DNA from 3 places in the Clostridium beijerinckii genome. Region 1 is predicted to be linked to each of the others. Evidence: a T-box and tRNA genes for the amino acid it is inferred to sense, from the RefSeq annotation. Region 1 holds a T-box; the other regions hold tRNA genes.
The links. The T-box of region 1 lies ahead of lysS (lysine--tRNA ligase). A T-box ahead of a tRNA ligase gene usually reads a tRNA of that ligase, here a tRNA-Lys.
Positions count from the first base shown of each region.

Region 2: it encodes a tRNA-Lys, which carries the amino acid that the T-box ahead of lysS (lysine--tRNA ligase) is inferred to sense. The anticodon was not compared.
Region 3: it encodes a tRNA-Lys, which carries the amino acid that the T-box ahead of lysS (lysine--tRNA ligase) is inferred to sense. The anticodon was not compared.

Region 1 covers NZ_CP144906.1:3,945,508-3,953,645, forward strand. Annotated here, with positions in the region: gene lysS (lysine--tRNA ligase) at 1,028-2,554, opposite strand; T-box leader at 2,727-3,127, opposite strand; partial or broken gene PZA12_RS18245 (ABC transporter ATP-binding protein) at 3,212-3,514, opposite strand; gene PZA12_RS18250 (MerR family transcriptional regulator) at 3,636-4,058, opposite strand; gene PZA12_RS18255 (SDR family oxidoreductase) at 4,291-5,322, shown strand; partial or broken gene PZA12_RS18260 (dihydrofolate reductase family protein) at 5,439-5,750, opposite strand; gene PZA12_RS18265 (EFR1 family ferrodoxin) at 5,893-6,639, opposite strand; gene PZA12_RS18270 (TetR/AcrR family transcriptional regulator) at 6,759-7,298, shown strand; gene PZA12_RS18275 (ketopantoate reductase family protein) at 7,543-8,138, opposite strand, start outside.
Region 2 covers NZ_CP144906.1:3,783,945-3,792,082, reverse strand. Annotated here, with positions in the region: gene PZA12_RS17465 (DMT family transporter) at 1-641, shown strand, start outside; gene PZA12_RS17460 (hypothetical protein) at 772-1,086, opposite strand; gene PZA12_RS17455 (hypothetical protein) at 1,333-1,866, opposite strand; tRNA gene PZA12_RS17450 (tRNA-Gly) at 2,822-2,895, shown strand; tRNA gene PZA12_RS17445 (tRNA-Arg) at 2,932-3,008, shown strand; tRNA gene PZA12_RS17440 (tRNA-His) at 3,014-3,089, shown strand; tRNA gene PZA12_RS17435 (tRNA-Lys) at 3,169-3,244, shown strand; gene PZA12_RS17430 (sigma-70 family RNA polymerase sigma factor) at 3,384-3,956, opposite strand; gene PZA12_RS17425 (hybrid sensor histidine kinase/response regulator) at 4,401-5,612, opposite strand; gene PZA12_RS17420 (ATP-binding protein) at 5,605-8,138, opposite strand, start outside.
Region 3 covers NZ_CP144906.1:1,692,079-1,700,216, reverse strand. Annotated here, with positions in the region: gene PZA12_RS07875 (PTS lactose/cellobiose transporter subunit IIA) at 1-261, opposite strand, end outside; gene brnQ (branched-chain amino acid transport system II carrier protein) at 1,033-2,391, shown strand; tRNA gene PZA12_RS07865 (tRNA-Lys) at 3,001-3,076, opposite strand; tRNA gene PZA12_RS07860 (tRNA-Gln) at 3,083-3,157, opposite strand; tRNA gene PZA12_RS07855 (tRNA-His) at 3,161-3,236, opposite strand; gene PZA12_RS07850 (nitroreductase family protein) at 3,616-4,215, opposite strand; gene PZA12_RS07845 (winged helix-turn-helix transcriptional regulator) at 4,550-4,861, opposite strand; gene PZA12_RS07840 (DODA-type extradiol aromatic ring-opening family dioxygenase) at 5,050-5,814, shown strand; gene PZA12_RS07835 (hypothetical protein) at 5,869-6,321, opposite strand; gene PZA12_RS07830 (cation diffusion facilitator family transporter) at 6,488-7,357, opposite strand; gene PZA12_RS07825 (HD domain-containing protein) at 7,748-8,138, opposite strand, start outside.

The DNA of each region.
Region 1 (8,138 bases):
AACTTTATAATAAAAATTACAGAGCCATCTGCTTTTTACAAAAGTCTTTTCTCTTTTTAATTCAATTTTTATTTCACCCCTAATCATTTAACAAATGCATTCCATAATTTTATTACTATATTAAAATTTTTCTCTACTAATATTTAAGACGTATTTTCCTATCTTAAACCACATAAAAATCGAACTTTTTAACCAAACAACCTTCAAACCCGCATTATTCCAGCATATTCTTCAGAATATTAGAATATCAGAATATATATTCTAGTATTCTGAAGAATAAATATGGTGGAGAATATATATTCTTTACCATATAAGAATATTGACTAAATGTTTTGAGCTTGTTTTAAATATCTCTCTAAATTTTACAAAGCCTTATGAAAATTCTTGCGCCCTATTGCTTATTAGCTTAGTACATTCATAAAAATAAAAAAGGAATACCAAAAGCTCTTATTGCTCTAAGTATTCCTTCTAATTATATTGGTGTATTATCATAATATACGTTTATTTTTATTCTTGCTTCTCTATAGGGTTTCTCATTGAAAATTTGAAATGTCTCAATCAGATAAATTTGATACATATTTGTGAAATTTTCATAGTCATATGGAACAAATATGTATTCAATTTCGCCCAATATGCACATAAGCTCAACTCTCAGTTCAGAGCCCCTATATAATAAAACAATTACAATCTGAATCTATACTCTAAAATATATCCCAACTAGAAAGCAGAAACATTTTTATGCAGCAGGCATTTGAAAATAAGCTGTTAAAAGTTCTTAAGCAGAGAACCCGAATCTTTGATTTGGTGAGAATCGCTTACTCAGCGAACGAACGTGAGTCGAGTTTCCGCTAGCGGTTGTTCTACTAATGCTTGTCACAATGAAATTGGGAACAAGCACTAGTGATGCAATCTGCAATTTAGTACTTTCAGCGAAATTTTCATAGTCCTGCGAAATAACAATGTTTCTACTTTTGGGGGATTATTACATAAGCTTAAATCTAATGTTGTTTATCTAGGGTTTCTATTTTTATCTTTTAACTAAAGGAAATGCAATAACATCCTTTATTGTATTTGATCCAGTTAGAAACATTATCATTCTATCAATACCGATACCGAGGCCTCCAGTTGGTGGCATTGCTGTGTCAATAGCTATAGCAAATTCTTCGTCCATTGGACTTGCTGTTTCTAGTCCTCCTCTTAATTTTTCAGCTTGGTCATGTAATAATATACGCTGCCTTAATGGATCATTTAATTCTGAATAAGCATTTCCAAGCTCTACTCCATAGGCATATGGTTCAAATCTTTCAATTAAATCTGGATTTTCTCTATGAACTTTACAAAGTGGTGATGATTCTTTTGGAAAGTCTATAACAAAAGTAGGTTGTATTAATTTCTTCTCGCTATATGCTTCAAAAAGATTTGTTATTAATTCTCCTTTAGAAGCCTCATTTATATTTAAACCTTCATTTTGTTCTTCAAGCAAAAGAGAATTCTCTTTAATTTTACTTATAATTTCTTCTTTAGTGAAATTCTCCACATCAATTCCTGTATCTTGTTTTACAAGATTGCACATAGTTTCTCTCTTCCATGGAGCTTTAAAATCAATTTCTTCTTCACCATATTTTATTTTAGTAGAGCCATTAACAGACATAAACACATATTCATATATTCCTTCCATAATTCTCATCATATCTTCATAATCCGCATAAGACATGTAACATTCCATTAGAGTAAATTCTGGATAATGTGTTCTATCAATTCCTTCATTTCTAAAAGATCTTGCAAATGTATAAACTCTTTCTATTCCTCCAACAATAAGTCTTTTTAAATATAATTCTGGAGAAACATTCATATATACTTCTGAGTCTAAATCATTAACAAAAGTTTTAAATGGTTTTGCTTCTCCTCCACCATATTTAGTGTCAAGTACAGGAGTATCACATTCAATAAAATTCATATTATTTAAATACTCTCTAATTACAGTAATTGCTTTAGAACGTTTAATAAATCTTTCTTTAACGTCTGAATTCATTATCATATCTAAAGATCTATGTCTTTGTCTTAAATCTGAATCTTGAATCCCATGATATTTTTCAGGAAGGGTTCTTATCGATTTAGATAACAATTCAAATTTGTTTGCTCTAATAGTTATTTCTCCCGTCTGAGTCTTAAATACAGTTCCCTCTACCCCAACAATATCGCCGACATCGATTAATTTTAAGACATTGTAATTTTCACTTCCAATTAACTTTTTACTAAAAAATATCTGTATATTTCCTCTTTCATCTACTATATTAGCAAAAGTTGCATTTCCCATTCTTCTAAGAAACATTATTCTTCCTGCTAAAGAAAACACTTTACTTTCATCAATAGTATCAAAATTATCACATATCTCTTTTGTATAAGTTTTTTTGTTAAAATCGTAATTATAAGGATATGGATTTATTCCTAACTCACTAAGTTTATTTAACTTTTTTATTCTCTCCACTATAAATTCATTTGCATTTGTCATTATATTTTCTAATTCATTTAGATTTTCATATTGCTCATACATTTTTGTTACCACCTTTACTTATTTATTGATTAATTCAGGCATATAAAAGAAAATAACACTTTCAATTTTGCCTTAGATATTTTATATCAGGTAAGAAAGCGGATTTACTTGTTATTCTTCTGATATTGCCTTAATACAAATAAAAAAAACCTTCACCTCCAAGATTTCTAATCTTGAGGACGAAAGTTATAAATTCGTGGTACCACCTCAGTTTATGTATGCGTTGCCGTATACACCTCTTCAAGTACATCAAAAATGAGATACTCTATACCTATAACGGGGTATTCCGTCACATCCTACCTCTATTAAGTGAAACTTGATTCATGCTGGGTTTTTATCCCCATCTAAATTCTAGTTTAACTTATACCCTCAATGGGTATCCTGTCCAAGAGCGTGTAGCCGTTATCTTCCACCTATATATGAGAGAGTATTACAGATTACTAGCTATCGGATAAAATAGACTCAGTGTGCAGCTCCAAGACCTTCTTCAATAAAAATCCATTGCTCAATCCCACCATCTAGAGCTCTCTGAAAATGAACTATTTTATCTACTCTTCTTTTCATTGCTTTTAATACATTTTACAATAAAAAGCTGTTTTTGTAAATATAATACGTAAAACCTCTCATCATAGTATTATATCTTCTACATGTGATACCTTATTCAAATAAATAACCTATCATTTTTTCAGGATTCTCTAAAAATTTTCTTGTTATAATATAGTTATCAGTCTTTTTATACGGAGCTTTCGTAATTCCATCATCATCAATAACAAATATATCTGCACCTGGATATGCCATTAATATGGGTGAATAAGTTGCAATAATAAACGGTGATTTTTTCTTTACAAGTTCATTAATAATAGTAAGCATAGCCATTTGTTTTACTGCTGACAATGCCGCTTCTGGTTCATCTAAAATATATAGTCCATTTCCACCAAAATGATTGGTCATGATAGTAACTCTTTACTATATCTGTCCGTTTTATATATATTCCTAATATATTTTCTGACATTCTCCTTAATCTCATAATATTCTCTATTTCAAAGCTTTGATTACTCCGAGTATTCCTTTTATTTTATTATTATAATAAGTGATTCTCACATTTCTCCTCATAAACTTTTTTTCTTTCTTCACTAATAATTTCGAAAGCATTAGGAGATTGATACTTTTCAATTTTTGTACGAATATGATCTAGATTTTTATTAAGAGCATTTATTTGGTTTATAATTACCTCTTGATGTTCTAAAAGTAATTTTTCTCTTAGATCTATAGTGCTAGCACCTTCCATACATAAGTCTATGTACTTTTTAATATCTTTAATTTGCATGCCTGTGTTCTTTAGACAACAAATTGTCCTAAACAGGCCTACATCTGACTCTGTAAACACTCTGTTTCCCGCTTTATTTCTTAGAACAAATGGCATAAGTCCTTCTTTATCATAGAAGCGAATTGTGTATATGGATATATTAAACATTTCTGATATATCTTTAATACTATAAGTCAATTTTTAAATCCCCTTTAAAATTTATTTTCAAAAAAACCTTGACCTCGATATAACTCTAGGTATTAACATGAGTATAAATCATAAGACTTTAATTTTCAAGCGATTAATATATGCTTAGTTGAATTAAAATTAATGACCAAGATAATACTCTACTTTCAAATTTAAGTAGAAGAATAACTAATAAGATATTAATTCCTAAATGATTAATAAATATTTACTGGAGGTATAAGAGATGTCAAAAACTGTTTTAGTGACAGGTGGCACAGGTTTTGTTGGTACACATATAATTTTTCAATTATTGCAAGGGGGTTATAAAGTAAAAACAACCCTACGCTCCTTAAAGAGCAAAGATAAAGTAATTGATACGTTAAAAGTTAACGGTATAACTGCCTTTGAAAATCTCCAATTTGTTGAAGCAGATTTATCAAAAGATGATAATTGGGAAGAAGCTATGAAAGGTTGTGAATATGTATTAAGCGTAGCATCACCAGTATTTTTTACGATTCCAAAAGATGAAAATGAAATGATGCGCCCTGCAGTGAATGGAATAATTCGTGTGCTAAAAGCTGCTAAAAATGCTAATGTTAAACGTGTTGTAATGACTTCAAATTTTGGTGCAGTTGGATTTAGCAATAAGAACTCAAATATTGTTACAACAGAAGAAGATTGGACAGACCCAAATGAAAAAGGTTTATCAGCTTATGAAAAATCAAAATTATTAGCAGAACATGCAGCTTGGGATTTTATAAAAAAAGAAGGTGGCAATTTAGAATTTGCTACCGTAAATCCTGTTGCTATTTTAGGACCTTCTTTAAGCAATCACGTTTCAGGTAGCTTTGGGCTTATACAACATTTATTAGACGACTCCATGAAGGCAATTCCTAATATACCATTAAATATTGTTGATGTTCGAGACGTAGCTGATTTACATATTCGTGCAATGACAAATCCTAATGCAAACGGCCAGCGCTTTATAGCATCATCAGATGGTCAAATTTCTTTGCCTGAAATTGCAGAACTCTTTAAAAATAGTAATCCCAATATTGCGAATAAAGTTCCTACAAAAACCTTACCTAATTGGATTATTTATTTTGCAGCATTATTTAATAAGCAAGCAAAAGAAGCAACCCTTCTTTTAAGGATGAACCGAAATGTGAGTAATTCAAAGGCTAAAAAAATTCTAGGTTGGAAACCCATTGCAACTAAAGAAGAAGCTATTCTTGCTTCACTAAAAAGTATGATTGAATATGAAATTATAAAATAAATAAAGTTTTAATATTATTAATTTAAACAAAAATACTCTTGCCTAAAGTTTTATTATAAGCAAGAGTATTCCCTATTTAATATTCTAATTTGACTTTATAGAAGCGCTATCTCATGTTTTTCTTTTTCTTCTTGTATTATTTTAACAATATCTCCGCTAATAAAATGAAGATTATCTTGATTTTGAAGTTTTTGAGATGTTGCTACATATACTTTTTTATTTTTATAATCATTATGCATATCTTGGTCATAGCAATTTTTACCCATAACTACTATATCTATACCTTCTATGAATTTGTCAAAATCAAATTTATTTTCAGTATTTAATGTATTATCTCCATGTCCAACTATCCAATAATATCCACCATCTTCTGAAGCTATATATCCATCAAGACTTATTGCCAGATTTAAAATTATCTTTCTTTTCACATTAAAGCCTCCCTAATTGTCTAAGATATTTTGATTTTCACCTGTTTTATTGTTATTATTGTTTGATATACAATTAATTATAAGTCATAATAATTGTCATGACATATAATATATTAGAAAGAAAATAATGGAAGAAGACAAATTAATTGTTTGCATTTATTATTTCCTTCAATGTAACATTTTGATTAATAAATCTAGTTTTACTTTTTTCCTTTTTAACTCTTATTGCATTATGTGGACAATTATTAGTACATGCCAAACATCTCTGACAATTGTTCATAAATACGGGTTTCTTATCTACTTTTATATTATTTACAGGGCACACTTTTTCACAAGTTTTGCAGCCAGTACAAGTATTTTCTACAATAAAATTCTTTTCAAATTGATCATCATAAGACAATTTTTCAATTAGTATTCTAAGACCACTTGCAATAAAAGAATGTTTTTTAATATATTTCTTTTCTTCATTAATATCTTTAATTATTTTTTCTAAGTTCTCTTCTATCTTTTTCTTAGGTTCTTTTTCTAGCTCCTTATTTATATCAAACCCTGGAAGATAATTATCAATCATAACTATTTCATTAATATAAGAAAATTCAATTCCATTTCTATTTCCGATTTCTAAAAGATGTCTTGTTGCAGCTCCTGCATACATTCCATAAGTTGCTATTCCAAAAATATATTTACTTTTAAATTTTGCTTTATTTAGAAATTCTTCAACGATTTTAGGAACCCCTCCACCATAAATTGGAAATACAATCCCGATTTTTTCGTCTTCTAAATCATATTTACCTTCTTTTATTAATTTAGGAATTGAATAATAATCACTTCCAAGGCTTTTTGCTATATATAAACTATTACCTGTTGCTGTGAAATATAAAATTTTCATGATATCCTCCTTAAATTTCAACGTTACAATTGTAACACTTATTTGTGTATAGTATAATGTGAGCAAAAGAATATTTCAATAGAAGATAGATCAAACGTTACAAAAGAAAGGATATTGTTATGGTAAATAAATCTACTAATATACAGAATATGATAACAAAGGAAAGTATTTTTACTTCACTTATGATTTTAATGGAAAAAAAGAATTTCAAAGAAATTTCCATTACAGAAATAACAAAAAAAGCTGGAGTCTCTCGAATGGCTTTTTATAGAAATTATAATATAAAGGAAGATATTATAACCACATACCTTGATGAACTCTTTAATGAATATTCAAAGGAAGTAATGCAAAAAGAAACCCTATACAATTATGAAAATCTACGCCTATACTTTTCTTACTTTAGAAAACATGAAAAATTAATTTCTAATTTAATAAATTCCAGTTTAACTAATATACTTCTTGAAAAATGTATTGAATCTTTTTATGAGCTATCCCAAACGATTTTCTGCAAGAATTCACTTCTTCCAGAGAAGCATAAATTTTGGATTGAGTATATGGCAGGTGGATTATATAATGTATTAATTGAATGGGCTAAAAATGGTATGAAACAAAGTGATGACTATATGGCAACGACAGTTTCTGAATTTATAAATAAGTAATATAGGGGTTATCTATATTAGAATCTCTTTTCTTTAATAGTTCCAGTGTTTTCTATTAATACTTATTTATCTTCAAGCATATCATACGAAAAATCGGCCATATCTAATTATTGATTAGGATTACCAGGTTTATAGTATTCAGGTACTTTAGTTGGGTCATATCCTTCAAACATTTTATACCTCAATTTAAAATTTACACGAACTAAAAAACTGCCTAGTTATTTGTGTTTAAAAACCACTAAAATTATTTATAAATAGGTGAGTCTAAAGATTCAAGCCTAGGAATGGATATCCCAAGCCTACGTGCTTCAGCAAGAGTATCGCGCACAAATATCACATTACTTTCAGCTTTTAGATTTTCACTCCCACTAGCACTTCTCATTATTTCTCTTGGCAGCTTACCTTCAGCTAATGCTAATTTCATTACAAAAGCCACAAGACCTGCAGGTAAATTCACTGCGATGTTTATTATTGTACTAACCTTAGAGCCCTTAGCTGCCATCAATGGTGTAAGTTCCCTTAATATTAAAGCAAAATCTTTAAGGGCATTTGCAGAATCAAATAGATTATTAAGCGAACCTACTTTTGATGCTGCCGCCATCATGCTTGCGTTAGTAATTACGTGAAACCATAGCCAATTACGCATATCTTTCTGTTCAGAAATACCAAAACCTGAGTTTTTAAATAAGCGAGTCACCATATCATATCTAGATTTATTAGTAGTATTATCAACGAAGCCCATAAATATGTTTTTCATGAACCCACCATCTAATGTGTTTTTATTTATAAAAGATCCACCAGCTCCAGGGAATCCCCAAACAACTTGCTCTTTTGGAATTG
Region 2 (8,138 bases), 160 kb from region 1:
GTATGCTAGGAGTACAATATACATATTTTGCGGCAATTAAATATGGGAATGCAGCAACAGCAACAATACTTCAATATTCATCACCAGTAATAATTACTTGTTATTTAGCCATTCGTAATAAAAAAATTCCTAAGCTTAAAGAAATTATTGCTATTGGACTAGCAATGCTAGGGACATTTTTTATCATTACAAAGGGGAATATTCATAGTATATCTATTTCAAGGTTAGTATTGTTTTGGGGGATTGCATCAGCATTTGCAGCAGCCTTTTATACTTTACAACCTCGCTTGCTTCTTAGAAAATGGGGATCCATATTAGTAGTTGGGTGGGGGATGTTAATAGGAGGAATAGCCTTCAGCTTTATTGAGCAGCCATGGAATTGCACTGGAATTTGGTCTACTAATTCAATATTAGCTATTATATTTGTAGTATTATTTGGAACTTTAATTGCTTTTACTTGCTTCTTAGAAAGTTTAAATTATATAAAGCCGACAGAGTCAAGCATATTATCATCAGCTGAACCTTTATCGGCTGCTATATTGTCTGTATTATGGTTACATGAGGAGCTTGGAATATCACAATGGATTGGAACGGCATGTATTATAACTACAATTATAATTTTGTCTCGTATAAAGCAATAAAAAGTTGTTTTAATATAGAATGAAAATTAGTTCAATATATCATTATATTAATACAAAATGCTTAAGTAGATTAATAGATAGCTGGATGACAATGAGTCAGCAGGTATTGATAAAATCATAAGTATACTCATTAAGAGAATTCTAAATTACCTGCAGTAACTATTATAATTATATCCCCATAATTTAGCGGTTTCATGGTATATTTGCGAGAATTAGGTTCAAAACGAATTAACTCCTGTATTAATTGAGTGCTATCAACTATAAGAAGCATGGCTCTACCAGAAGAATTATTTTGAACATTATAATCAACGCCTGCTGATAATCCTGAGTCCTTTAGAGAATAAAGACCTTGAGTTAAAGTTTTACTAGCGGCAAAAGCGTTTATTGTATTCATGCTAAACAATAAGAATAAAATAATAGAAAATGGGACAATAAATTTTTTCATTATACTCACCACCTTTCATAATTTATAGTATTTGAAAGCGGTGAAATTATATTCAAAATATATTATGGCAAGTTAAGAAAAATAGACTATTACAAAATTCTAAGAACTGATTTAGAAAATTATAGCTTGTCATACAATTGACATATTCATCTAGTATTATAAATTTATAAGATAGTTAATCATTATTTACCCCTTATTAAATAAATGATAACCAGTATTTGGAATGATCTATTACACCCTAGTAGATCATTCTTTTTTTTCGCCTTCATTGACTATGTAATTATAGTAGTGAGCTATAGCCATGTCCACTATAGTACTTACATAGGTATTTAAGTCAGGATGCCTGCTCTTTAATTTATTAACTTTTCTAACAGTAGAAGATCTAAGCATATAAGTTCGTTTAATATCTAGGAATTCACCATCAATAGGTGGAGCCATGCCATTTGCTACTGAAATTTTTCTATTATCTGCAAAAATATTAGAATTAGATGTTTTAACATTTTGGGTAGATGCTGCTTCATCATCAAATGAGATGATTAGAGTAGGATTATTAGATTTAATAGACGATATATTATTACTGTTATAACTACAATTATTATTATTATTATTACTGCTGTTATTGGACATAGCAGTATTTTTTTCATCTTCATCATCATCAAATGAAAAAGATGAAATACACTTGCCAGAAATGACTGGTTCAGGTGTAAAACCAATTATTTCTTCATTCTCATCTGGTGCAAAATCATTTTTTGGTAGTTCATTTTGTTTTCTTTTACTCATAAGTGTTCTCCTTTAATAAATTTTATAAAAATTTTTATACATTTTTTCTATGAATGATCAAAGAAAAGAAATGCATGCTTCTAAATATAAAAGATTAAATGAAAGAGCTCTGTTAATCAGATGCAAAATTTGGATCTTACTTTTTGCAGGATAACTTTTTTGAAGAGATCTTTTGAATTTTCATTTATCTCACTTAGGATATATGCAGAAATAGAGAATATTCTAATATTCTCTAGAATATTAGAATATAAGAATATATATTCTTCAGAATATGCTTGAAAAATGTGGCTTAAGGAGAGGTTAGTATTTAAATTAAAAACTTTTAGGTAGTGTAATATATGATTGAATTTTTTAGAAGGTAATAAAAAATATTTAAGGCAATAACAAATTAATATGAAATAATTATCTATGAAAATAAATTTAGGAGGGGAGTAAATGAAAAAAGTATTAGTTGAACCATTTAGAATTTGGTTAGATAGTGGTACTGTAATTAGATACAGTTTATCGGGATAATACTCTGTAACTATAAATATATATAGCACATATGTTAACATTTTTATTTTATGGTTTAATTTAATAAGACATGGAATAAAAAATAAGAGGCTAATAAATAATTGAGAGTGAATTCTAATTTAATATTAAAATTTAGTTAAATAAAATAATTAAGTTTTAATATTAGATTATTTATTAAGCAGTTTGCTTACTAAAATTTCAAATATAAACTTATTATTGAAAAGCATTATACTCAAAGTGATATAAATTTAAATATATTTATAAATTTATATTAATGCAGTAAATAAAAAAGTCAAAGCCTGTGATACTGCTAGGTGAGAGATATCTAAATAAGGTAAAATTGCGGTAAAAAATACAATATTCAGCACTTTATTTGAAAAAAATTAAATTTTTGTGTTGACAACCTATAATATGTAACATATAATAAACAAGCAGGTTAGTTGCGGGTATCGTATATCGGTAATACTCCAGCCTTCCAAGCTGGAAAGGTGGGTTCGATTCCCACTACCCGCTCCAAAAAAATTAAAGAGTTTGCAACATAATAAATAATATGCGTTTTTAGCTCAGCTGGATAGAGCAACGCCCTTCTAAGGCGTGGGCCAGGGGTTCGAATCCCTTAAAACGCACCATAATGGTGAACGTAGTTCAGTTGGTAGAGCGCCAGTTTGTGGCACTGGTTGTCGTGGGTTCGAGTCCCATCGTTCACCCCATGTAAAAATATTAGTAGGCTACAAGGAAATTGATTTAGCTTAATTATTTGCAAAAGTATCCTATCATAATTATTATTTTGGTTCACTAGCTCAGTCGGTAGAGCACATGACTTTTAATCATGGTGTCCCGGGTTCGATTCCCGGGTGAGCCACCAATTTGTTTAACCTAAAGTAGAAAAGTATAGTTATAAATATACTTTTTACTTTAGGCTTTTTTATTCTTTAGGAATTTATATTCCAGTAAAATAAAAATAACAGCACCAAGGTAAATGTTAACCTTGGTGCTGTTAGATTTTAATAATATACTGGGATGCTATTAAATATTTTTCTTAAAATAGTTTTCTTTTTCAAAACGGCTGTAGAGTAGCACATATCTTTAAAATAGGCATATTCCTTAACAGTATGATTCTTATAAAATACAAAATTTATAAGTTCAATTTCTTCTTCATTTAAAGTTTTAAGAGCTGACTTTAAATCTTCATAATCACAGACTTCACATAATGAAGCCTCGATAGATATTTCTTGTGAGGGGATATCTTCTTCAAAGTTATCATGAAAACTTAAAACATCATTACTGTCAGTGGAACTTCTAAAATTCATTTTCCTAATTAAATCATTTACATTATTCTTTATTGCATTAGTAGCATAAGCAACAAACCTGTGCTTCTCCAAATTGTACATGGAAACAGATTTAAAAAGTGATTTATAACATTCCTGCTGAATATCATAAATGCTGTATCCATCAACAAAAGTTTTCTTTGAGATATTATAGATTAAAGGCTTAAACTCATCAGCTAATTTTTCTTTTGCGACTTCATCATTATTTTTACATCTTCTCACCAGATTTTCAATATAATCAAAATTCATATGAACCTCCTTCCTCGTTTAATGGCTGCAAACTAAATTGATTAATTTACATATGTTGTGTTTAGTGTTAAGTTAATTTCTACATGTAGATATACGGTAGAGAATGTATGCTTTATATAAAAATAGAAAATAATTTATATTAATTTATTGAAGAGTAACCTAAAGTAATATGTTTACTACATATAGAAGTTTTTTGATTTACTCATCTAAATACAATAATGCGTTTATGGAGAGTTTTGTAATATGAATAATTACATGAATGGCTAAAAAATAGAAGGGTAAGTATTATTGCAGAGTAATAATTTATTTATATCAAAAAATAAAAAATGGTCTGGATAATTGGCATACAGAAAAATAGGTAAAATTAAATTTAAAAACCTGCTGATAAAAGTATTTACCTTTATCAGCAGGTTTCAATTTAAAGAGAAGTTTCATAAAAATACATCACAAATAGATATCAGAAAATTCTATCTTGGTATTTTGCACAAGGCGATTATCCAATAAATTTACTGGTTCTTTATCCATATAGTCCTCAATTATAGTTTCACTAGGAAGTAAAATAGTAAAAGCGCTTCCTTTGCCCAACTCACTTTTAACAGATATGCTGCCTCCCAGTGATTCAACAAACTTCTTTACCAGCGACAGACCAATGCCTGCGCCTTCTGCCTGTCTTGATAGAGAACTATCTACCTGTCCAAATCTTTCAAAGATAATGTTCGCCTTATCTTCTGGTATACCTATTCCTTTATCTTTAACTTCAATACATATCTTATCGTTTATAGAACTTAAAGTTACAATAATAGGCTTGCCTTCAGGAGTAAATTTAGTGGCGTTAGAAAGAAGATTTAGAAGTATTCTTTCATATTTCTCATCATCAATTCCTATAATTTTTTTTTCAATTAAAGGTACAAATGTTACATCAATGGACTTTAAAGCTACATATGTACATATTGACTCTATGATAGACTTTGTCAAAAACACAATATCTACATTCTTTTTATTAATTTTAATTCGTCCTGCATTCACTCTTGTGATATCTAGCAAATTATTAACAAGCCTTAGCTGTCTAAAGGTATTTTGTCTTATCATACGTAAGTACTTTTTTGCTTTATCTGACAATTCATTGGAACAAATATAGTTCATGGCTTGAATTGCTGAGCTAATAACATTGAGAGGAGTTCTAAATTCGTGTGATATTAGGGACAAGAACTCGTCCTTCATTTCTAATGTTCTTTCAAGCTCAAGGTTTTTCTTTTTAAGTTCATCTTTTGTTTTTTTTAATGAAATATGTGTTTTTACTCTAGAAACTAATTCTTTTCTATTAAATGGCTTTGTTACATAGTCTACAGCTCCTAAATCAAATGCCTTTACAATGTCATCTTTTTCATCTTTTACAGTTAAAAATATTATGGGTATATCTTTATACTTTGAACTTTTTTTTAGGGTACTGCACACCTCAAAACCATCAATTTCTGGCATATCAACATCCAGCAAAATAAGTTCTGGAATGTTTTCTTCAAGAAATTTATATGCTTCATTAGCATTCATTGCAATCCCCAGTTCATATTCATTTTCAGACATGATTGTAGCTACTACCTGTATATTATTTGGATTGTCATCTACTATCAATATCAAGTCTCTATTAATGTTACTCATACAGTCCATCCTCCAAGGTTAGTCTTTTTATTTTACTTAAGCTTGATTTAATTTTAATTATATTGTAACTTTCTGCACTTCTAATCAGTTCCTCACCCTCATCAGATATAGACTTCAAATCATGCTGTTCCCCAAATGAAATTAATATTTGGGCCAAATCTTTTACATTACCTATAATCATTGAATTTTCTAATTTTTTTATTAATGGTGTAACCTTATTCTTCAAATCAATAAGTTTATCAGACTCAATTATAATTGATATCGTGTTTTCACTGTTGGTTTTAGGGTAAACATGCATATCTTTTTCAGCCTTATTTCTAATATACTTAGATATTTTACTAAATATCCGGTCAGCGCTAACAGGCTTCATCAAATAATCATCAAATTTGCATCCATTAGGTATGTCTTGTGCAGTAGATGCACTTAGTGCAATAATCGGAATGTCGCAAAATTCTGGATTTTCTTTAAGTATTGATGACAACTTGGTACCGTCCATTTCTGGCATAATCAAGTCTATAATTGCCAAGTCTGGTTTGTCTTGCTCAAATATTTTTATTGCTTCAAAGCCGTTTTCTGCGGTTATAACTTTAAGACCAGCCTTTGAAAGCAATTCCTCCAATAAAAAGCGGTTAGTTTCTATGTCATCTACAACAAGTATCTTTTCATTAGAAAAGTTGTACTTATTAAAATAAGCAGTACTTGTATCTTCAGGAAGTTCTTCAGTCGCAGCTATTGGAACATTATAAAATTCAACATAGAAAGTGCTTCCTTTTCCTTCAGTGCTTTCAACAAAGATTTTCCCCTGCATCATTTCTGTAAGCTTTTTAGTAATGGAGAGCCCAAGACCTGTGCCGCCAAATTTCTTTATGCTTTGTCCTGATGCTTGCTTGAAAGCATCAAATATTTTCGCTCTTTCACATTCAGCAATACCAATGCCTGTATCCTCAATCGAAATTCTAAAGTCCACACTACTCTTGTTTTTGGAAGTAGTTCCTTTTAGTGAAAGCTTCACATATCCATTATCAGTAAACTTTACAGCGTTTCCTACTAGGTTTAATAGTATCTGTCTAACTCTCACTTCATCAAGAAGAATACTCTCGTCAAAGTCCTCCTGAATATCGAGTAAAAATTCAATATTTTTGCTCTTAGCCTTTTGTCTAAACATGTTTTTAATTTCTCTAAAGATATTGCTAAGCTTTAGAGGCTTGTACTGCAGCTCTATTCTCCCAGCCTCTATCTTTGACAGATCGAGAATATCGTTAATTATAGTGAGCAGACTGTTTCCTGCAACATTTATAGTCTCAATATAACTTTTGTGCTTTTCATCCTTTATTGTATTTTTCAGCAACTCACTAAAACCAATAACAGCATTTAATGGAGTACGAATTTCATGGCTCATATTGGCAAGAAACTCGCTTTTAGCCTCATTAGCTTTTTCTGCTTCTATTTTTGCGTACTTAAGTTCAGTATTTGTTTTTTCTAATTTCATAGTTCTTTCTTCAACTTTTTCTTCAAGATTGTCTATAAGGATATGTAATTCTTCTGCCATCTTATTAAAAGCACTAGATAACTTTCCAATTTCGTCGTTTTTAAAGATTTTTGCTCTTTGATGCAAGTCTCCTTTTGAAAACTTTTCCGAAATATTTATCAAATGATTAATTGGCCTTAGTATAACCTCAGTGCTCTTTAAATAAATAATCAAAGATAGAAGAAGTGCAATAATTGAGAAAAATATTGCAGTCTGAATATTGTTATTTATTTCAGATGTAAACAGACTTTCAGGTATAGCTGTTATAATTAGCCAATCTAAACCTTCTCTTTTGTACTCAGTTAGCTTCACATGAAGTTTATCTCCACCTGATTTTATGACAAAGTTAGTGTTTGATGTCTTATTATAATTTTCATAAGCTTCAGCAATAGGTTTGTTTTCGGTTTCATCGATTTTGATTCTTCTTATATCGCTTCCTGAAATGGTTTCAAAGTTAGGCTTATCAAGAGAATTAGCCACTAGAGCCCCTGAGTTTTTTTCAACAATATAGGCAATTCCGTTATTATCTTTAACAATATCCTTCAAGTATTGATTTAGACTTGAAAGAATGATATGAGTACCCAATACTCCTTGAAGAGCACCATCTTTAATATAAATAGGATAAGCTGCAGAAAGCGCTAAATCATCCTTTACAAAGTGCTTATAAAGAGGTGAAAATATGGGCATCTTTTTTTCTTTTGCAATTTCATACCAGTCTCTTGTACGAGGGTCAAAAGCTCCGAAATCTTCTACAAAATTTCCTTCATGCAAATCATTAGTTACAGAATAGTAAAGAGAATGTCCATTTGTTTGTGGAGTACTCCTATATATTTCTATGTTGTTATCTTTATTTCTTCGAGCCCCATAATAACTGCCATCTTCCATTCCGTAACTAAAGCTATAAATTTCTTCTCTGCTTGATTTCACTACTCCAGCAAAGAATGCATCACGTTTTTCTTTATTAGACATATCTATGGTATCATTTTCAATTAAATTAT
Region 3 (8,138 bases), 2.3 Mb from region 1:
TATTGCAGTCATCAAATGATCTTGTGCATGTACAAATAAAACTGACATATTTATTCTTTCGCCATTAGCCTCTTTTTGTAGAAACACTGTTTGTCCATCATGTGCCTTTGCGATAGCATCATTTGCTAATTCCATTTCTTTTTCAGCTTCTTCATAATTTTCTTCTTTCACATTGTTAAGAGCCATATAAGCGTGATTTTTACAATCTCCAGCGTTGATTATAATATTCATAATTGCTATTTCTAATTCTAATTCTTCCATAACTAATCTCCTCCGCTCTATATAATTTAAATTATCTTCATTCCATGCCATTACACAAAAGCAATATGGATGCCAAACTCTATAAAAACTTTTTCAAAAGTTAGCATTTAAAATCTCTCTTTATTTCATTTAAATAGCGTAAAACCTTACTATATAAAGCTTTTACCATTTTCTGCTTTATTGAAAATATTTTTATTACGAAATATTGTTTTTGAAAATATTTTTAGTAAAATTTTATTATTGTTTGGTTATTTTTTTAACTGTTTATTTTTTTACTTATAGTGTTTAAGTAAATGAACCATTTTTATATAGTGTTTAAATTAATTAATCCAGTGTTTATTTCTTATCAATTAATTTTCAGACACTATCTTTTTTAAATTCAACAGAAAAATTTATAATATATATTCCAAAAATAATTCTTCATCGTAATTCTAAAAATATTGCAAGAATTTTAACCGTAATTGTGCATTGTGAATTGCAACATATATATTTGATTAATAATTTTTTTTAAATCACCTATTTTAAAAACTGCATTTACATACATATTTATTCGACAAAGTGATTTTGCTTAAATATATGTAAATATCCCTTTCATTTTAATTTTTAAATAGAATAATTTAACTAATATATAAAAAATGAGTTTTACTAATATAAATAAATATATTATAATTAAAAATTGACAATGTATTATCAAAATGCAAAAAAATAAACACTTTAATAAAGGAAGTATAATTATTTTGATAATACGAAAATATTTAAGGAGGATTATTTATGAAACAAAAGCTAAGCTTTCAGCAAAACTTATTAATAGGTTCATTATTATTTGGACTTTTTTTTGGTGCTGGTAATCTAATTTTCCCAGTTCAAATGGGGCAACAGGCTGGAGATCATACATTTACAGCTACTATTGGATTTTTAATTACTGGAGTAGGATTACCTATATTAGGAATTATCGCATCAGCTCTTTCAAGAAGTGAAAGTTTATTTGATATGGCGAGGCCTATTAGCTCTCGTTATGCAAGTATATTCACATGCTTATTATACTTAACAATTGGCCCTTTATTTGCAATTCCACGTACTGCTACAGTTGCATTTGAAGTTGGAATTCATCCTTTTATTTCTGATGGATATTTAAAATTAGGACTAATTATTTTTTCATTAATATTTTTTGCTTTTACTATTTATTTTTCATTAAAGCCAGGACAAATTTTAGATTGGGTTGGTAAGTATCTTACCCCTATTTTCTTGGTATTATTATCAATTTTATTAATCGCTACATTTGTAAATCCAATGGGACAAGCAAGTCAATTTCCTGCTCAAGGAAATTATGCAACTCAACCACTATTCACTGGTTTATTAGATGGATATAATACCATGGATGCACTTGCATCTGTAGCCTTTGCTATTATTATTATTTCTAACATACAAAAACTAGGAGTTAAAAACCCTCAATCAATTGCTATAGAGACATGTAAATCAGGACTTGTTAGCGTTATAGGAATGACTATTATCTATGGATCTCTAGCTTATATGGGTGCTACAAGTCTAGGAAGCGTTAATCGTGCTGATAATGGTGGAAGTATATTATCTATGGTAAGCAATCATTACTTTGGTTTTACTGGACAAATATTATTAGCTTTTATTGTTGGAATCGCATGTATAAAAACAGCTATTGGTTTGATAACTTCTTGTTCTGAAATGTTCAGCGAAATGTTTCCAAACTCTGTTTCTTACAAAAAATATGCTGTTTTATTTACAGTTTTCTCTTTCATAATCGCTAACTTTGGATTAAGTAATATTATTCAATTATCTATACCAGTACTTATGTTTTTATATCCTTTAGTAATTACTTTAATCCTACTATCTCTATTAGCGCCTTTTATTAATAAACAAAGCGACGTTTATAGATGGACAACAGGATTCACAGTTATTGCGGCATTTTTTGATTTATGTAAATCATTGCCTCAGCCTCTACAAGAGAATTTAATCGTTAAGCAACTTGTGAATTTTGCTCACTCATATTTACCTGGCTTTGATTATGGATTTGGATGGATAATACCAGCACTTTACGGGTTCTTCATAGGACTAATCATCTGGACTATTCGTTCAAAGAAACGCAAAAGTGCTTAAACATAATATTTCAAAGATAACTTAGACTTATGAAATAAACATCCGAAAGGAGAAACATTGTTATTTCACAGGACTATGAAAATTTCGCTGAAAGTGCTAAATTGCAGGTTACACCATTAATGCTTGCTCTCAACTTCATTGTGACAAGCATTAATGAAACAACCTACAATTAAGAGCTTTTAACAGCTTATTTTCAATGCCTGCTGCATAAAAATGTTTCTCCTTTCTAGTATGGTATTTATTTTTAAAAGGCAATCTTCAAAACCAGTCTTTTTCATAATTTATACTACAATTAACACAGTATTTGCAGATTTGAATCAGGTATGAATTTTTAGAGAAGAACAAAATCGCAGGCGACTTTGGAGCCGAAGATTTTTTCACGCATCTGCCTTTTCGAACGCATGTGAGAAAAATTTGGCAGGCGAATAAGATTTCTTTTTTATTCTTTTTAAAATACAAAAACTAGTCAATCAACCTTTTTTAAGTTATACCCTCAAGGAGTACCTCGTCCACAGATTTTATTGGAATATAAATTCCTAAAGAATAAAAAAATAACCTAGCATATTAATGCTAAGTTCAATCTAAAATATTAAATTTCTATTATATAATTGGTGGCTCACCCGGGAATCGAACCCGGGACACCATGATTAAAAGTCATGTGCTCTACCGACTGAGCTAGTGAACCAAAAATTGGCTAGGATGACAGGATTCGAACCTGCGAATAATGGAGTCAGAATCCATTGCCTTACCACTTGGCGACATCCCAGTATGGGGTGAACGATGGGACTCGAACCCACGACAACCAGTGCCACAAACTGGCGCTCTACCAACTGAACTACGTTCACCAGATTTACCTTTAAAAAATTAAAATTTCACTTCTAATCTTTAAATATTAAACTATTACCAATATAGGTAATAAATTTTTATTTGCTTGTTTATTATAAGTTACATATTGTTAATTGTCAACTATATAAATATAATTAATGCTAAGTATAATACCAATTATATCTTTAAAATCATCATAATCAAATCTAAAACATCTTTATTTTATTGATATCTCAGCCTTTCCAGCTAAAAATACTCTTATCTAAAATAAAAAGAATTATTCATTTAAATCATAATCTCATTATTTTCTGATTTTAAATAAATTTAGAATCAATCAAATAATTTTTAGGGGTGATAAAATCACCCCTATTATATGAAAATAATCATTGAAATATTTCTTTATTTAAATATCTTGATACGTTCTTCTAATGGTTTAAATTCTTTTGGGCCAGGTTCCGCTGTTGGTTTTCCAAAAGGCATTTGTCCAATAAGTTTCCAATCATCAGATATTCCCCATTCTTTCTTTATGTCATTTTCAATAAGCTCATTATAATGTTGAAGCGATGCTCCAAATCCTTCAATTTCTAATGCAGTCCAAATAACAAACTGGTGCATTCCACTTGCTTGTTGTGACCAAATTGGGAAATTATCTTTATAAAGTGAAAATTGTTGTTGAAGAGATTCTATCACGCTATTATCTTCAAAAAATAAAACTGTACCGTAACCACTTCTAAATGAATTTATTTTTTCTTGAGTTGGCTCAAATTTATCTTCAGGAACAATCTTTCTTAAAGCATTCTCTGTGATATCCCATAATCTATCATGATGATCTCCTAACAATAGCACTACTCTTGCACTTTGTGAATTGAATGATGATGGTGTATGCTTTACAGCATGTTCTATAATTTCCTTGATTCTATCGTCAGAAACCACCTTTTCTTTACTAATTCCATAAAATGAACGTCTATCTGCTACAGCAGTAAAAAAATCTTTTGACATATAACAATTCCTCCTATCATATATAAATTTCTTTGAGTATTTATATTTATACTTTTTCTTTCTAAATAATTACTTATAGTAATTTAAAATTATATTTAACTATAACTAGTACATCTTTTATATAAAAACAGTGAAGCCTAATAAATTTACTTCAATATTTTTAATTAGTTACTTACATTTAGTAAGTAACTTTAAATTAATTATTACATACTTATAACACTTAGTCAATAGTATTTTAAATATAAATTCATAATTTTTTTAATTTTCAAACAATAAAAAAATATAAAGAATCTCTATTGTAGTTAAGAAAATTCTTTATATTTTTTGAATCGTCTTAGTTAGTCCATTTTTCTGCCCATTTTTGGATCTCATCCATGGCACTTTGAAGATCACGACCTTTTTCTGTTAACTCATATTCTATGCGTACTGGAGTTTCCGGGTAAACTTTTCTAATAATTATTCCTTCCTTTTCCAACTCCTTAAATCGTTCTGTAAGCATACGAGCACTCATATTAGGGATCGCTTCTTCTATATCTGAAAATCGATTTTGTCCATTCAATAATGTTCTTATAATCAATCCAGTCCATCTTTTTCCTAGTAATTCAAAAGCATTTTCAAACCTTGGGCACATATGAAATTTTTCCATACTTAATCACCACCTGTTACTATTCTATCATAATCACTTAATTAAGATAAGCAACTTATGATATTATACTAAATATAATAATATTCATTAAATAAGTCAATATTCCGTAAAACTTATGTATTAACTTTGATCTTTATGGTAATATCTAATATTAATTAATTATTGAATCTAAAGGAGGATTTTATTATATGGTTAAACCTTTATTTTTAGCACACGGCTCTCCAATGATGGCCATTGAAGAAGATAATTATACTGAATTTCTAAATAACCTTGGAAAGAAATTAAATCCCAAAGCCATTGTTATCTTTACAGCACACTGGGATAGTGAGACACTAACTATATCGTCTTCTGATTCCACATACGAAACAGTATATGATTTTTATGGATTTCCAGACGAACTTTACAATGTAAAATATGAGGCGCAAGGTTCTAGTACCGTTGCAGCAAAAGTCGAAGAAAAGCTCTCACACGAAGGCATAAAAGTGAAAAAAGACTTAAATAGGGGTTTAGATCACGGAGCTTGGACTCTTTTAAAGCATCTTTATCCAGAAGCAAACATCCCCGTTGTTCAAGTTTCAATAGACTCTAAATTATCCATTGAAGAACAAATAAAAATAGGTAGCGCTCTAAAAACTTTAGGTGATGAAGATATCTTAGTTATCGGGAGCGGAAATACAGTTCATAATCTAAATTTAGTTGATTTTGAAGCTGTAAGCAGCGATTCTTGGGCTGAAGAATTTGATGACTGGTTAATTAACAGATTAAAAGAAAATGATTTTAATTCACTTTACAATTATAGAGATCAAGCTCCAAATGCTGATTTAGCTGTTCTAAGCCCTGAGCATTTTGTTCCGCTATTTATAGCATTAGGCAGCAGTTCTCTATTAATTCCTAGAGTTATTTTTCGAGAGTATGAATTAGGAAATTTAAGCCGCCTTTGCCTTGAATTTTAGTAATCTAATATTTTAGCAGGATATGATATACTCAATCCTGCTTTAGTAAAAAATTTAATAATATTTTTCCCTTACTTCTCTGGTAAATCCGTAATCAATAATCACTGGTCTACCATTAATTACACCCCAACTACTTTGTCTATTCAGATCGCTTAATAGTAAATTATAATTTTGAGAAATACTTTTTATCTGTTTTAAATTAAACATTTCTTTTTTACTTTTAACATTAAAACATCTCCATATTTCCGTAATATTATATACCTTATCTGCTTTCTCCATAATTAGGAAATCAAATTTTTTTGAAACATCTACAACCTTTGCAAATAAGTTAGAATTGTCGTAACGAGAAATATAATACTCTGTTTTATTTTGTGCAATTCCAGCTGCATTCTTTGCTATTTTTACTACATATCCATTTCCAAGATCAAATACTTCTCTGCAAGAACCAGAACCAATATATCTGCAATATCCTCGCTTTATATTAAATATAATTCGATTAGTATCCATTTAAACACCTGCTTTATGCTTATCTCTTTATATTCATTAGTAAAATTCTACATATTATATTATTCGCTCGATATGAAATTGGTTCGTTCTGCTTTTACAACTTAATTAATTCCAAATAAAAATGTAGCTGGGGAATTTTATTTTTCCTCAGCTACATTTATACTTTCTATTTATCAGGCTCAACATGCACCATCACTTGAGTTATATCTAGATCCTCTTTCAATTTATCTTCTATTTTTTCGGTAATGGAATGTCCCTCAACTAAAGACAACTCAGAACTAACACTAACTACCAAATCAAGTAAAATATTATTTCCATGAACTCGCGCTCTTATATTCTTAATTTGTTTAACCCCGGGAACTTGGCTAATAGATTTAGTTATACCATCAAGCTTCTCTCTACTAAAACCATCTGATAGATTATGAGTTGCTTCTCTAAATATATCCCATCCTGTCTTTAATATTAAAGCACTTACAACTACAGCTGCAAGAGGATCTATCCAAGGAAAACCAAACTGAGAAGCAACAATCCCTATTGTCGTACCAATACTTACCCATGCATCAGAAAGATTATCTTTTGCGGCAGCCATGAGTCCAGAACTTTTTATCTTAACAGCAATTCTCATATTATAACGATATACCATATAAATAGCAGCAGCACAAAAAATAGCAGCTGCTGCAGATACTAAATCAGGAGCCTTAGGGTTAAAAAAGATAACTGATTTAATTGCATTATAGAGCACATCAAGACCAACAGCTATCATAATTAACGATGCTATTAAAGATGCTATTGTTTCTGCTCTAAGATGACCATAAGGATGATCGTCATCCGCTGGCTTTCTCGATATTTTTAGCCCGATTAAAACTGCCACTGAAGCTATTATATCGGTAGTATTATTGATTCCGTCAGCTAATAATGCCTTGGATTGAGCAAAAAAACCTACTCCGAGTTTTAATAATGATAGTGTTATATAAGCTATAATACTCACCCTAGCTCCACGTTCTGCTATTTTTAAATTATTATAACTGTTTTCCATACTTTCCACCCCTGACTATACTATTTTCAATGCTATCTTAATAATTATCATTCTTAAATAAATTTATACAAAACATACTCTTAATTAAAGTAGTTTGCTTTAATGTACTCTACTATAAGGCAATTACAGAATATGATTTGCTATAAAAATGTATTTTACAATTAAAGATTGCATAAAGTTAATTTTCCAAATAACATAAGTATTATTCGTTATTATACCTACATATTATATGCCGCTGAATTTTATAGACATTATAAATACTTATATATGTGTAGATTAAACATAACAGCATTTAGCATTTGGTTAATAGAATCAGGTTAGCTAGTATAGACATAAATTAAATATTATTATTAAACAGAAATCAATTAAAATGTTCATTTTACAGATAAATTATTTCACTATGGAATTTTCTATATATTTATCAAGGTACCTTTCTAAGTCATCAATCTCTTCATTTTTAGGTAAACAGCTAATTAATGTTTTTAAAACTTCCTTCTCCTTTATATAGTTAAGAGAAAATGAAAAATTCAAATCAATTATCCAACTTAATTCATATATTTTTCTATCATTATAATTTTTTAGTGAATTATTACTAATTTTTTTATTTGAACGAATATCTTTAATAAAATCTGAATTGTAGCCTGATGTAACAGGTAAATTATCAAGCGCCGGATTAGGATGATTCTTTCTTTCTCTCTCATATCCCATAATGATTCTGAAAATATCAAGTTTATCGGCATCTCTAATCAATTTGCAAAACAATGATTCTTCCTTATTTAAA